2 regions of the Geobacillus sp. JS12 genome follow, and region 1 is predicted to be linked to the other one. Evidence: riboswitches for the same ligand, from Rfam matches in the RefSeq annotation. Region 1 holds a riboswitch; the other holds the start of a gene.
The links. A riboswitch is a leader RNA that binds a small molecule or an ion and turns the genes downstream of it on or off. The one in region 1 is predicted to bind S-adenosylmethionine.

Region 1 (7,677 bases):
AACGAACAAAGAACTGCTCAACAGTTTCATCACTGTCTTGACAGCGGCGCTTGACGCCCGCGATCCTTATACAGCTGGGCACTCGCTGCGCGTGGCCTGTTACGCGCTCGCGATTGGGGAAAAGCTTTCCCTTCCGGATGAACAGCTGGATGCCTTGTATCGCTCCGCTCTGCTGCATGATATCGGAAAGATCGGCGTTCCGGACGCCATTTTGCTGAAAGACGGAAAATTAAGCGATGACGAATTTGCCTGGATCAAAAAACACCCCGCCCTTGGGGAGGCCATTTTGCGGGAAGTCAGGCCGATCGAACCGATCGAACCGCTTCTAGCCGGCATACGCTCCCATCACGAACGCATCGATGGCAAGGGATATCCGGATGGCTTAGCAGGCGACGACATTCCGTTGTTTGGCAAAATCATCGCCGTGGCCGATGCGTTTGACGCCATGACTTCCGATCGCCCGTACCGAAAAGGTATGGATATTCGTCAAGCGGCGGACATCTTGAGAAAAGGAAAGGGAACGCAGTGGGACAGCGAACTCGTCGACCTCTTTTTGAAACACTTACAAGAGGAGAAGCTGTTGTCAACCTCAGCGGCATCTTGACCCGCCCGCCAAGCTTTGAAGGCTTGGCGGGCTGATTGCTATGGCGTTGAAACCGACGGCCGCTCTTTCACGAACGACAGCGCCTGCTCGAAATCGGCGATCAAATCGTTCACATCCTCCAGCCCGACGCTCAGCCGCAGCAAGCCGTCGGTAATGCCGCGGCGGAGCCGCTCGTCTTTCGGCATGGCGGCGTGCGACATTTTCGCCGGGTACGACAAAATTGATTCGACGGCGCCAAGGCTGACGGCGAACACGGGCAGACGGACGTTGCGGACGAACGTCCGAGCCGCGTCTTCATCGGCTAAGCGGAACGACAGCACAGCGCCAAACCCGGCCGCCTGATGGCGCTGGATGTCATGGCCTGGGTGGTGCGAAAGCCCCGGGTAATACACGTCTTCCACTTTCGGATGGCGCGCCAAATACTCAGCGATGGCTAGGGCGGATTCGGATGACTGCTTCAGCCGGACGTGGAGCGTTTTTAATCCGCGCAGCACAAGCCACGCATCTTGGACGCCAAGGACAGCGCCAAATGCGTTTTGCAGTTTGTACAGCTCTTTTCCCAACTCTTCATCTTTCACGACCGCCAGCCCGGCGACGACGTCGCTATGGCCGGCTAAAAATTTCGTGGCGCTGTGAAGGACAATATCGACGCCAAGGTCAAGCGGCCGCTGCAGCGCCGGCGTCATGAACGTATTATCCAAGAATGTCAAACAGCCATGCGCCTTCGCCAACTTGACGACGCCTTGAATATCGGTCACTTTTAACAGCGGATTGGACGGCGTTTCCATATAAATGACTTTCGTGTTCGGCCGGATGTTTTCGGCCACGGCGCGCAAATCGGTCATATCAACGAACGTATGCTCGATGCCAAAGCGGGTCAACACTTCCGTGATCATCCGGTACGTGCCGCCGTAGACGTCTTCAGTCACGAGGACGTGGTCGCCTCGGGACAAGAGCAAAAACGCCGTTGAAATAGCCGCCATGCCAGAAGCGAACGCAAACCCGCGCGTTCCGCCTTCTAACGCCGCGATCGTTTCCTCGAGCGCCTCGCGCGTCGGGTTGCCGGAGCGGCTGTAGTCGTATTTGCCGAACGTGTCGAAATCGAACTGATGGAACGTGGAGGCGTGCTGGATCGGCACGCTCACCGCCCCCGTCTCGCGGTCGACTTTCCATTCGTTATGGAGTAGTTTCGTCGAAAACGCCCATTCCTGTTCCATCGCTTACACCTCTTTCATGTTTTTCAATGCCTGCGCCAAATCGGCGATTAAATCATCCGCATGCTCAATGCCGACCGAGAAACGGAGCAGCCGGTTGCAAATACCGTTTTGGATGCGGATTTCCTCAGGAATGTCCGCATGCGTCTGCGTCGCTGGGTACGTGATGAAGCTTTCGACTCCGCCCAGGCTTTCCGCGAACGTAATGAGGCGCAAGCTTTTTAAAAACCCGTTCACCCACTTTTCATCGGCAATCCGGAACGACAGCATCCCGCCTCTCCCTGGATACAACACATCCGTGACATCTTCATGTTCGCGCAAAAACGCGCTGATGCGCTTGGCGTTTTCTTCATGTTGACGCATCCGGAGAGCCAACGTTTTCATCCCGCGAATGAGCAGCCATGAATCAAACGGCGACAACACCGCGCCGATGGCGTTCTGGTACTCGGCCAAGCGTTGACAGAGATCTTCGCCCTTGGCGACGACAAGGCCGGCCAGCACATCGTTATGGCCGCCTAAATATTTCGTGGCGCTGTGGATGACAATATCCGCTCCTTGTTCGATTGGGCGTTGGAGCACCGGCGTGTAAAACGTGTTATCGACGATCAGCAGCAGCCCATGCCGTTTGGCGAGCTTGGCGACCGCCGAAATATCCGCCTCCTGCATCAATGGGTTCGTCGGCGTTTCCAAAAAGATGGCTTTCGTTTTTTCGGTGATACACGCTTCCACCGCGGCAAGATCAGCAAAATCGACGTAATGAAAGCCGAGACCGTACTTGCGCCAGCCGCGCTCAAACAGGCGGTACGTGCCGCCGTAAAGGTCGGCCGATACGAGAAACTCGTCTCCGCTCTCAAACAAGGCGAGCACCGTCTGAATGGCGGCCATGCCGGAGCTGAACGCATAGCCTTGGTCGCCGCCTTCCAGTCTCGCGATCGCTTCTTCGACGATTTTGCGCGTTGGGTTGCCGGTGCGGATATAGTCAAACCCGGTCGACTCTCCGATGCCAGCATGGCGGTAGGCGGTCGAGAAATAGACGGGCGGGTTGACCGTCCCCGTCACCGTTTCGCTCCGATTGCCAATTTGCGCTAACAACGTCTCCAGTTTCTCCATCTCATCTCTCTCCTTCTGCTGAAAATTCCATCATGGATCAACGGCCGACCATTTGACGCCCAACGAAGCGCCGCTGTCTGTCGGGCAGCGGCCGAGGGCCTTGGTCCTAGACCGCCTCGCGGTTGATGGGAGCGGCCGCTTGAGTAAATAAAAAAAGTCTTCTAAGAAGAAGACTTTTCCATACGCACATGGTCATGCTTCTTCTTATCTGCCGAATTGAATGCTCAATTCGCTGGATTTAGCACCTGGCCGCCGGGCGGCTGGTTGCTGAAGCTTCATTGGGCCAGTTCCCTCCGCTTCTCTTGATAAGAATGAGACGCGTATTCAATTTTTCTAATTTTAATAAAAAATGTAGCGCATTCCCCCCGTTTTTGCAAGCCATTTTTTTGTGAATGGCACGATTCGGCAAATTCGCAAAAAATTCGAGCCCTTCGTTAACATCTTTTGGCGCAAATATGTTACAATAACAGATGAACTTACGCTTTCATGGAGGATGGTCATGGCGACAGCAACAGGAACGATGCGCGACTGCAAGTTGTACAGCGGAGAGCTGCAAGAAGAAATCGAACTGCTCGTCTACTTGCCAAGCAATTTTTCGCCGCTTTACAAATATTCTTTATTAATCGCGCAAGATGGCAAAGATTATTTTATGTATGGAAAAATGAAAACCGTCATCGAAACGCTGATGGCAGAAGGAACAATCGACCGGACGATCGTCGTCGGCATCCCGTATCGGAACGTCAACGACCGCTACGAGAAATACCACCCGGAAGGCCGAAAGCACGAAGCATACCTTCGTTTTTTAGCCCATGAACTCGTCCCGTTTTTGGACCGCGAACTGCCGACATACCAAATGGGCAAAGGCCGGGCGCTGATCGGCGATTCGCTCGGCGGAACGGTGTCGCTTCTAGCCGGGTTGTTGTATCCGCATACATTTGGGAAAATCGCCATGCAGTCCCCCTATATCGATGACTCGGTATTGGCGCGCATCCGCTCATTCCGCGATCCATCGCTCCTTTCGCTTTACCATTCTGTTGGCACAGAGGAGACAGCGGTGAAAACGACGGATGGCCATGTGCGCGATTTTATCACCCCGAATCGAATGGCGCGGACTTGTTTATGGAAAAACGGTTTGCTTATACGTACCATGAGTTCGAAGGCGGTCATGCGTGGACGTATTGGCAGCCGGATGTCCCCCGAGCCGTAGCCGCTATTTTATCGTTATAGGACAAAACGGAGCAACTTCAAAGATGTCGAAGCCGCCGCATCCATTCCGTGCGTTTCCTGCGCGTGGAAAAAGAACTGGTTCAAGGAGGGAAAACAAAATGAAGTACGGCATTGTGATCTTTCCGCCAAAACGGATTCAAGACTTCGCCAACTCGTACCGGAAACGGTACGACAGCCATTACGCCCTCATCCCTCCGCATATTACGCTGAAATACCCATTTGAAGCGGATGAGGAGCAAATAAAAAAAATGGCGAAAGAGTTGCGCCGCATTGCGGCGGAAACACCTCCCATTCCGATCAAAGTGACGAAATTCAGCTCGTTTTATCCGACAAGCAACATCATTTATTTGAAGGTGGAGCCAAACGACGTGCTCGAGCGCCTTCATGAACAACTGCACAGCGGCTTGTTCGCCGGAAAGCCGGAGTTTGTGTTCGTACCTCACATTACGATCGGCCGCGATTTGCCGGGCGCAGAATATGCGGACGTCTACAGCCAGCTGAAGCTGCAAGATGTGCACTTCGAGGAGACCGTCGACCGCTTCCATCTTCTCTATCAGCTGGAAAACGGCTCGTGGACCGTCTATGAAACGTTTATCGTCGGAGGAAAGGAAACGGTCTGAGATGAACATTGCGATTGGCACAACGCAAGATCGCGCTTTGTACGAAGACGCCTTGCGCGTCCGCCGGCTCGTATTCATTGAGGAGCAAAACGTGCCGGAAGACGAGGAAATCGACGCATTCGAGGACGACTCGTTCCACCTCGTCCTGTATGATGGCCAAACACCGGTCGGTGCTGGGCGACTCCGTTTCATTGACGAAGGCGTCGGCAAAATCGAGCGCATTTGCGTCCTGCCGTCCTACCGCGGCCGCGGCGCCGGACGGATGGTGATGGAAGCGATCGAACAGCTGGCGAAAACAAAAGGGGCGAAAACGGCGAAACTGAACGCCCAGACGCACGCGGAACCGTTTTACAAAAAGCTCGGCTACACGACCGTCTCCGGTGTCTTTATGGACGCCGGCATCCCACATGTCACGATGGTGAAATCGCTCGAATGATGGCCATAGAACAGCCCCGTCTACACTGATCCAAGGCTTGGAGGCATTGAACACCGTTTCGCTCCCCTAAGCCAAGCAGAGCAAAAGGGAGCTGTGCGCACGCAAGCTCCCTTTCGCTTATTTTTTGTTGTTCAGCATATTGGCAATCGTATTGAAATCAATTTGCTTGCCGTTATGGACGATCGCCTTGACGATTTGGTCTTCGAGCTCCTTTGGCACTTTTCGATTAGCGATTTGCGCCACCCGTTTCACGACTTGGCGCACCGTTTTTTCGTCGCTGAAATTGGCGTTTTGCAGCGAGTTGGCGAGCTCAAAAACGTCTTTCATATTGACACCTGTTTTCTTTTCGATGTTTTTAAAAAATTGCTGATCCATCGTTCCGCCTCCTTCTCCCTGCTATATCGTATGATGCTCCCGCCTCGGCGTGCATCAAATTAGGGAAAGAAAAATACGAGCCGCTCCGTGGCGCCGAAACGGCCCGTATCCCATTCGCTTTTTCCGTTAGGCGACAAATGCCGCGCCGACAATAATCAACAAAATGAACAACACGACAATCAGCACAAAGCCACCGCCATAGCCACCGCCATAGCCGTAGCCGTAGTACGGAAATCCATAGCCGCAGAAGCCCATCATGATGCACCTCCTTCTTTGTTTACTGTATCGTATTCATCCGCGCATCAAGACGTATGGGCGCAAGGGCATTTTGTCATCCAAATCGGCGGAACAGCTCGGCAAATTCCCGCTCCTTCTTCGCAAACCATTGCTCGATGTAGTCTAAGTTGCCTTGCACACTTTTTAAAAATCCATTGTTCAATTTTTCGATTTCTTGCAGCTGTTTGTTAAAGTCCTTTCCCCATTGTTCAAACAGGCGGATGAACGTTTCATGCCCTTCTTTGCGTGACGCCACCCAACCTTCGAGCGCCTTTTCCAACTCTTTGCTCACACTTTCCCCTCCTTTCTTACTGTTGTATGCAAAAACGACTGCCCAAGGTGAAGGCGTCCCCGTTCTTTTTTTGCCTTGCCATATGGTAAAGTAAAGATGAACGGCAACATGAAAGGGAGGGAACGAATGTGAGACAGATTGAAACAGCTGAGCAATTCGAGGCGGCCATTTCCGGCGATAAGCCAGCGATTATGAAGTTTTACACAACTTGGTGTCCGGACTGCGTGCGCCTCAATATGTTCATCGATGACATCGTTCGCGACTATGGACAATATGATTGGTTTGAAATCGACCGTGACCGGTTTCCGGAACTTGGCGAGAAATACCAGGTGCTTGGCATCCCGAGCCTGCTTGTCTTCCGCAACGGAAAAAAAATTGCTCATCTGCACAGCGCTGACGCCAAAACGCCGGAAGAGGTGCGCGCCTTTTTGCAGTCTCTGCCGGAGTAAGGCGGGGCGGCGCCCTTGCGTCGCCAGAGAAGAAGGGCAACAAAAAGAGGCTGTCCGAGAAGGAAGTTTTCCTTCCCGGACAGCCAATGCGAATGAACAGACAGCTCCTTATGGATCGCCGATTGTGGAAACGGAAGCCGTCAATATTCGATTTCGTCGTAGTCTTTCGGCTGGCGCGTCAGCTGCGGGCTGTCAAACATCAATTCAATCGAAATTTCCTCATCGGTCGTCCGCGTCCGCTCGGAGCGGTCGTTCGTTTTCAATTGGATTTGAATTTCCTCATCCGTCGTTTTTGTCCGTTTGTCTTCCATCGTCTTTTCCTCCTGTGTCATCAGTTTCGCAAGAGCGGTTCGACTTTTTGCACAAGCTCTGCCATTTTTGCGGCGTTTCGTTCATACAGCGCCTTCGCCTCTTCGGAATTCGTCTGCAACGCATACAGCTCCAGATCAGCCTGCACTTTTTTCATCGCGGCCAAGAGCAGCTTTTTCTCCTGTGGCTCGGCAATTTGGATCTTATCATCGTACAAATCGATCGTCAGCTGTCCGTATGAATCGACTTGGGCGAGAAACACATTTTCAATCGCCACTCCTTGTTTGTCAAGCTGTTCCTTCAGCCAGCCGCGGCCAAGCCCCATCGTAGCGAGCGGCTCATCCAAAATCATGCCGTCCATAATGACCGTTTGCGGCTCTTTTTCCCGCGGCGGGTTTGGGAACACATCTCCAACGGTGAGCGGCTGCTTTTCCCGCTTCAGCAACACGTTCAAGTCGCCGTTTGGCTCAAGCACCGCAAACTCGACGTCGGCGACGCGGAACACATCTTTTTTGCGCAGCTGTTCGAGCAGCTCGTCAACCGTATATTTCTCCCGTTTCAAATTTTCCTCTAAAATTTTGCCGTTTTTAATAAAAACCGTGGAGTTGCCCTCGACAAAATCGCGAAATTTCTTGTTGCGCAGCGAGAGACGAGCGACAGCCACTGGAAACAGCGACCAAATCAAAATGCTGGTGATGCCTTCTTGCAACGAAATTCCTAAATCGACCGACATCGTTCCAGCGATATCGCCGACGGTAATGCCGA
Region 2 (7,677 bases), 460 kb from region 1:
CGCCGTAGCCGAGCCAACAAATGCGCGCCGGCAGCCCTTGGAATTGAATGCGTTTTTGCGCCATGCGAATCCAATGGCAAAGCCGCTCATTGTCGCGAAATTCACGCAAAATGACTTCATCGGTTTTGTAAATATCCTCAGGGTCGCCCGAGAGCGCCACCCAGCGGAACGGCCCTTTTCCTTCGCAAAAGAGCGGGCGGATGTAGGCCGGCACAAAGCCCGGGAAGGAAAAGGCGTCGTCCACCCCTTCGTCTTTTGCCACTTGGCGGATGTTGTTGCCGTAATCAAACGTCACCGCCCTTGCTTTTGCATCGCCAGCATCGCCCGCACATGCGCGGCGATCGACTGTTTTGCACGGGCGATGTACTGCTTCGGATCGCGCGCCCTGAGTTCGGCGGCCTCATCAAGCGTAAGGCCAGCCGGGATGTAGCCGTTTAACGGATCATGGGCGGACGTTTGATCGGTCAAGACGTCCGGAACAAAGCCCATTTCGGCGAGACGCGGCAACACTTCAGCCGCATTGCCGACAAGGCCGATTGACAGCGCTTTTTTCTCTTCCTTCGCTCGTTTCGCCATCGCAAGCGCCGCCTCCAAGCTGTCGGTCATCGTGTCGAGGTATTTCGTATCAAGGCGGCGCTGAATGCGGGCCGGATCGATTTCGACAGCGAGGCAGACGCCGCCGTTCATCGTCACCGCGAGCGGCTGCGCCCCGCCCATGCCGCCAAGGCCGGCCGTTAGCGTGATCGTCCCGGCGAGCGTGCCGCCAAAGTGCTGGCGTGCCACTTCAGCAAACGTTTCATACGTCCCTTGAACGATTCCTTGGCTGCCGATGTAAATCCAGCTGCCAGCCGTCATTTGTCCATACATGATCAACCCTTTTTTGTCGAGCTCATGGAAATGATCCCACGTCGCCCATGCGGGCACGAGGTTGGAGTTGGCGATCAGCACGCGCGGGGCGTCCGGATGCGTGCGAAATACCGCCACCGGCTTGCCGGATTGAATGAGCAACGTTTCATCGTTTTCTAAACGAAGAAGGGTGTCCACAATCGCCTCGTAACATTCCCAGTTGCGCGCCGCCTTGCCGATGCCGCCGTAGACGATCAACTCATCCGGCCGCTCGGCGACATCGGGATGCAAATTGTTGTTCAGCATCCGCAGCGCCGCTTCTTGAATCCATCCTTTCGCCCGCCGCTCAGTTCCCGCGGGCGGGCTGACGGTCCGTTTTTCTGCCATCGTCATCCTCTCCTTTCTCCTCTTTGCTTTTCATTGTAAGGGAGCGAAGAAGGAGAAGATAGGCGCACGTCTTTTAAAAGTGATCACATTTTTTTGAATTTTCTATTTCCTCTCCGTTTTATTTGTTCATTTTTTTCGATATCGATCCATTTCTTTTGAAATAGACGCCGCCCCCTCTCGCCCGCGATCCGGCAAGGCTGCGCTTTGCCACAGACAAAACCGCCTACCGCGGCGATGGCGGTTTCGGCCGTTGTTCGTCGCGGTAGGCGGTCGGCGTCTCATTCAGTTCGGCTTTGAAGACGCGCGTCAAATAATGGGCGGTGCGAAACCCGGTTTGTTCGGCGATTTCTTTGATCGACAAGTCCGTCTGCCGAAGCAGCCGCTTCGCTTCCTCAAGCCGCCGATTCGTCAGCCACTGGCGAAACGTCACGCCCCGCTTTTTCGACAACAAATGGCTGAAATACGCGGGACTGCGCCCGGCAGCGGCCGCGACCCGCTCAAGCGTGAGCGACGGATCGCGAAAATGCGCCTCCATATAGCGGAGGCCGCGCTCCACGGCGTCGACGCGCGCATCTTCCTCGGCCTGCTTGGCCTCATGGAACAACCGATATAAAAATAAAATCAATTCTTGAACGATGCGATACAAGACGGGATTGTACAAAATGTCTTGAAAGATGCGCATATATTCCCGCTCGGTTCCGCCGCGGTCCAGGCGGTACGTTTTCATAAAGCGGCGGATTTGCGCCAAGATGCTTGTCAGCCGCGTCCGCACCATCTCCGGACTCGGAAACGGCGGCGACCAGTGCCAAAACTCGCGCTGCAGCCACCGTTTCACCGCTTCGTGGTCGAACTGCTCGAGCATCTCGATCCATTGCCGCTGCTCCTCGGGCGTCAAAAACGGATCGAGCTCACGCCACTGTTCGTATTCCGAAGCGGGAGCGATCACTTGGCGATAGCCAATGAAAAACGTCGTCTCGAGCAGCCGGCGCGCTGCTTGGTATTGCGCGCGCACCGTCCTCCAGCCATCAGGCGGCATCACGACAACCGCGAGCGGCTCATGATGATCTTCCTCCCAATCGCGCAACAGCTTCCACGCCTCTTCTTTCCCGTCGCCCGGCAAATCGGGAAGCAGGCAAACCGCCATACGGGTGAGCGGCAAGACGCGCGCCCGTCCGCGAAACGGGTAATTCATCAAAAAGCGGATCACTTCTTGAGACAAAGCGGGCTGTTCCGCCTGCACGAGCCATACATGCGCGGAGGCCGCGGAAGGAAAATCGCAAAATAAGGAGCGGTAATCGTCGTGATGGGCGTCCAACCCCGTCGGCAAGCCTGGACGCCCCGGGGAACGCGACGCCGACGTCCGCAGCGCCTGCTTCAGCTTGGCGGGCTCAAGCGGCTTCACAAGCAAATCGACGCATTGCCAGTCGATGGCTTGTTTCGCCCGCGCGAACGTCGCTTCGGCCGTTGCGGCAATCACCCGCTGGCAAAACAAGCGGACGTGGGCGGTCGCCTGCAGCCATCGTTCATACGGAATCATATCGAGTTCGACGTACAACAGCTCCGGCGCCTCCCGCTCCAAAACGGCCATCATCTCCTCCACGCTTGCTGCTGTATACACCTGTTCGATCGGCAAGGAATACGCGGACACGAGCCAGCGGATCGCTTCCCGTTCTTTGTCGTCCCGTTCGGCAATGACCAATTTCACGTTCTCACCGCCTTGGCTGCAAGCGTTGAAAATGAAGGAGCGCTTCCATGCAAAAGGCGGCGGCCAACGCCACCGTTTTTCCGCCTTCATCCCAGAGTGGATTGACTTCGCAAAGATCGACGCTGATCGTTTTCGGATGAGAAACGATTCGGCGGATGAGAGCGCGCGCCAGAGACGGGGCGAGCCCAAACGGCGACGGCGCGCTCACCCCCGGCGCGGCAGCCGCGCTGATGGCGTCCATGCAAATGGTGAGCATCACGGCATCGTGATCGGCGGCAAACTTCTCGATTTGTTCATAGGCAGCCTCGATCGGCCCTGCGGTCAGCTCGTCTTCCAGCATGTACCGGCAGCCGTACGTCTCGGCGTCCGCAAACAGCGCCGCCGTGTTGCCGAGCCGCTGAATGCCAAGGCAGAAGTAGCTTGCCCGCTCGTCTTGATCCAATATTTGCCGAAACATCGTCCCGGACGTCGAGCCGTCATCGTACGGGCGCAAGTCGAAATGGGCATCAATGTTGAGGATGCCAAGGCGGGCATCCGTCCCGAGCGCTTCGCGAACGCCCAAGTAATGGCCGTACGCCGTCTCATGGCCGCCGCCGATCACGATAGACGCCATGTTGTGTTGCAGCAGGCGGGCGACCGCCTTCCCAAGTTCCGTCTGGCTTTGTTCGAGCCGTTCATCGACGCAAACGACATCGCCTGCGTCATAGACAACGACCCCTTCCGGAAGATGCCAAGGCAGCCGGGCCAGCGCCGCTTTGACGGCGGCCGGCGCCTCTTTCGCCCCTTGGCGGCCTTGGTTGCGGCGCACGCCTTCGTCGCACGCAAACCCGATGAATGCCGCCGCTCGTTCCGCCGTCTCCAATGGCTTGGACAAATCGAGCAAGCGAATGCGCTGATGGAGGCGAAACGCCCGCTCGTCCTTCACGCTGTCAATCCGTCCCGTCCAACGGCCGGCGTCTGGCGGTTGATACATGAGACCATCTCCTTTCCATCATCCGCTGCTTGTTTCTTTCGCCGCCGCTTTGCCGTACTCCTCCCTTGCGCACGAAAAAGAGGAAATCGCCGCCGTTTGGCGAATAACACATCCATGAGCTCATTTCGCTCACCACCCGATGAAAATCGCTGCTTTAGGATCCATGATGTTCACCGAAACGATCCGCGGGCGGCGTTTTGCCCTCCATCCGGGCATGAAAATGACCCCATTTTCATGGAAACGCAATGGATGACAGAAAGGATGTTCGAGATGAAGCCAATCACCAACTTGCATGACGTCATTGCCGGAAAAAGCGCGCCGCCGCCGTGCGATGAGACGCTCGGCGTCCGCCTGGCGGAAGCCCGGGACGGCTATGCGAAAGGGGTATGGACGATCCATGAATCGCTCCTCAACGGCAACGGGGTGATCATGGGCGGGTTCGTCGGAGCGGCGGCGGATATTCTCATGGCGTATGCGGTGACCACCTTGCTTCGCGATGACCAGCTGCACGCGTCCATCAACTTGCAGACGACGTTTCACCGCCCCGCGGCGGCAGGGGAAGCTGAAGTGGAAGCGCGGGTGGAAAGGTTCGGAAAAACCGTCGCCTATGTAACCGCCGTCGTCCGGCAAAACGGCAAAGAAGTGGCGAGCGCGACCTCCTCGGTGCTGATTATGGATAAACCTTAAAAAAGCGCTTTCGTTTATGGAAGGGAAGTGCAACGCTGGCGCCGAGGCAGACGCCAAACCGGTCCAACTGAATCGGGCTGTTGGCAGCAGCCATGCCTAGAAGCGTTCGATCGGCAACCTGTTTCGCCCCGCCATCCAAGGATGAACATGTCACTTGTGAAGATGTCCGCTTTTTCCCAAGCGGGATCGAGCACAACGAGCGAAGCGCCGGAGAAAGCGCTGTCAAAAACAGCCGCCCTCCGGCGCTTTTCGTTTGCTTGTCATCCCTGGACAAACGTTTTCGGCATGACGACCGCGACGACTTGACCGCGGGCGCACAGTTCGCCGTTGGCGAACACCTCGGTGTCCACTTGCCATTTTTTCGGGTGAATCTCCGTCACCGTTCCGACGGCGACAAGCGGCACGCCATGCGGCGTCGGCTTGACAAAGTCGACATGAAGCGACGCGGTGACAAAGCGCGGCGGCGTTTCCCCGCTTCCCGGCTCATGGCCGTTTTTCCGATGCAAGGCGAGCGCCGCCGACCCGGTGCCATGGCAGTCGATGAGCGAGGCGATCAGCCCGCCGTACACAAACCCGGGGATCGCCGTATGTTCCGGGCGCGGCGTATAGACGGTCACCGTTTTGTCTCCGTCCCAGCCGGTGCGGAAATGATGGCCTTGCTCATTCAACCGTCCGCAGCCGTAGCACCAGGCGAATTCATCCGGGTAGTCGTCTTGAATGGCGCGAATGACTTGCGGCTCCATCTGTTCTCCTCCTCTCCCCTTTACCTATACGCGGTGCACTCCCTATTTTCCTTCTTGCACGGCAAAAGGCGGCCATCGGTATGGCCACCTTCCCCTTCGTTCATTGCGCCGGCTCGTAAAACTCGATCCATTCGCCGTCCGGACCAAGGAAAAATAAGTATTTCGCCCCGTTTGGGAGCGTTGTAATTTCATCCCACACTAGCGGGACGCCGAGCGACTGAAGCCGTTCTTTTTCCTGCTCGATGCCTTCGATCGTAAACGCCACGTGGTGCACTTTTCCTTCCGTCGGCAAATCCGGGTTGTATCCTTCGATCAGCTCGACGACGATCGAGCCGTCAATCCCTAAAAACGCCAATTTCATCGTTCCGTTCGTATGAATCATTTCGTCGAGCAGCTCCAGGCCGACGACGTTTTGATAAAACGCTTTCGATGTCTCGATGTCTTTCACTTGAATGCCGACATGCTCAAATTTTTTGACTGCCATTCGTCCTCTTCCTTTCTATGACTCCATTAACCATACAGCTTGTAAATACGGCGTCATCCGCATTGGAAAAACCCTTTTTTTCCAAGCTCTGTCCATATGTAGCGATCAAGGGCGTACGGTCCGTCCGCCTTCCATTCGTCCGCCTCGCTGTCGGTCAACAACACTGAAAAGGTTGTCCCTTGCGCTTTCCCATACAAGTGGGTATATCCGCCCCCGCGGTCGACATAAACCGCCGCTTCAGGGTCAAACCGAATCAGCTCCGCCTGCACGCAGCGCATGACATGAACGGCGAACGCTGCAACAGGAAGATGAGCGGCCATGCAAGCTCGGATCGACATGTCCCTCTTCACTATTTCCCCTTCACCCCTATCGACAAAAACCCCTTTCGCCTCGGAATGATGCGAAAGGGGGCAGCCGTTCTTATCATCCAAAGCGAGACCGCTTTGCGGGTGTTAGCACCTTGCCGGCGGCAGGTTGCTGTGGGGTCATCAAGCCCGTTCTCTCGCCCACTCTTGATAAGACGTATGATCATTTGTCTTTTATGTTACCATATCAAATCCATAGCGGCAATCGCTTTTTGTTTATTCCGCCACTTCCGGCTGCTCGGCCGTGACGCCGACATCTTTCCACGTCAGCTTCGAGCTCGGGTCAACCGTAAAGTTGGCGACGCGGTTGTTGACTGCGTAGATGGCCGAACGATACAATGTCGGGATGACCGGCACTTCTTCGTTCATCAGCTTTTGCCACTCACTGTAAATTTTCCGGCGATACTCCTTGTCAAACGCCTGCTCGGAATGGCCTTTTTCCAGCAGCTCATCATTTTTCTCGTTCACCCAACGCGAGTAGTTGAACATGACGTTGCGGCCGTACAGACCATACGGGTCGACGTCCGTTCCCGTTGCCCAAGCGGCAGCGTAAACGTCCACTTTCGGGTCATCTTTTTCAACCATGTCATAGAACGAGTTGAACTCCGCCAGACGGCCGTCCACCAATTGGACATCCAAGCCAACGTCTTTCCAGCATTGCATGTAAAACTTCGCCAACGGCTCGGCAATATCGCCGCCGCTCATCGCCAAAAAGTTGATCGTAAACTTTTTGCCGTTCGGATCTTCGCGCAAGCCGTCGCCGTCCACATCTTTATAGCCGGCCTCATCAAGCAGCTGTTTTGCTTTTTCCGGATTATACGTGTACCCTTTGATCGAGCTGTCATGGTATCCCGGGAACGACGGCGGGATCAGCGTGGTCGCCGGGAAGCGCAAGCCGTGGTACAAGCGATCGGCCACTTCTTGGTTGTTGATGGCGTACGCCATGGCTTGGCGCAGCTTTTTGTTCTGGAATTTCGGATTGTCCATCACATTTTCTTGCTTTTTCGCATCCCAATGGCCGAGTTTAAAGCCGATATAGTTGTAGGCCAAGTCGATCCTGCCGATGAATTGCAGGTTTTTCGTTCCTTTTGCATTCACGTATTGGTCGGTTGGAAATTCGGCGACATCGATGTCCCCTTTTTTCAACGCTTGCAACACCACTTGCGGGCTGACGACTTTCAAAATGACGCCGTCCAAGTTCGGTTTGCCCGCCCAATAATCGTCGTTGCGGACGAATTCGACCGATTCGCCCGGAACGATTTTCTTCACTTTAAACGGCCCGAACCCGATTGGATTTTTCCGAATTTTATCCGACTGCGCCAACTGTTTGATCGGCACGTCTTTCAAATAATGCTTCGGCAGCGGGTACGCCCAAATGCCGGTTAACACAGACGGATTTGCATGCTTCCATGTGATCGTCAACGTCTTTTTGTCGATCACTTTAATGCCAGCAATCTTATCGGCTTTGCCGCTATGGTACTCATCCA

Region 2: it holds a riboswitch for S-adenosylmethionine, as region 1 does, so the genes downstream of both, A0V43_RS03950 (hypothetical protein) here and A0V43_RS01735 (methionine biosynthesis PLP-dependent protein) in region 1, are expected to answer to the same signal.

The regions. Positions count from the first base shown of each region.
Region 1 covers NZ_CP014749.1:318,165-325,841, reverse strand. Annotated here, with positions in the region: gene A0V43_RS01745 (HD-GYP domain-containing protein) at 1-604, shown strand, start outside; gene metC (cystathionine beta-lyase) at 643-1,821, opposite strand; gene A0V43_RS01735 (methionine biosynthesis PLP-dependent protein) at 1,825-2,928, opposite strand; SAM riboswitch class I at 3,130-3,240, opposite strand; partial or broken gene A0V43_RS01730 (alpha/beta hydrolase) at 3,428-4,155, shown strand; gene A0V43_RS01725 (YjcG family protein) at 4,254-4,775, shown strand; gene A0V43_RS01720 (GNAT family N-acetyltransferase) at 4,777-5,211, shown strand; gene A0V43_RS01715 (sporulation-specific transcription regulator SpoVIF) at 5,329-5,586, opposite strand; gene A0V43_RS18480 (YjcZ family sporulation protein) at 5,713-5,841, opposite strand; gene A0V43_RS01710 (hypothetical protein) at 5,918-6,154, opposite strand; gene A0V43_RS01705 (thioredoxin family protein) at 6,283-6,603, shown strand; gene A0V43_RS19645 (hypothetical protein) at 6,744-6,914, opposite strand; gene A0V43_RS01700 (DUF421 domain-containing protein) at 6,935-7,677, opposite strand, start outside.
Region 2 covers NZ_CP014749.1:778,546-786,222, reverse strand. Annotated here, with positions in the region: partial or broken gene hutU (urocanate hydratase) at 1-1,233, opposite strand, end outside; gene A0V43_RS03980 (helix-turn-helix domain-containing protein) at 1,457-2,938, opposite strand; gene hutG (formimidoylglutamase) at 2,943-3,911, opposite strand; gene A0V43_RS03970 (PaaI family thioesterase) at 4,182-4,598, shown strand; gene A0V43_RS03965 (hypothetical protein) at 4,582-4,824, opposite strand; gene A0V43_RS03960 (PaaI family thioesterase) at 4,859-5,341, opposite strand; gene A0V43_RS03955 (VOC family protein) at 5,442-5,825, opposite strand; partial or broken gene A0V43_RS03950 (hypothetical protein) at 5,841-6,163, opposite strand; SAM riboswitch class I at 6,243-6,347, opposite strand; gene opp4A (oligopeptide ABC transporter substrate-binding protein) at 6,407-7,677, opposite strand, start outside.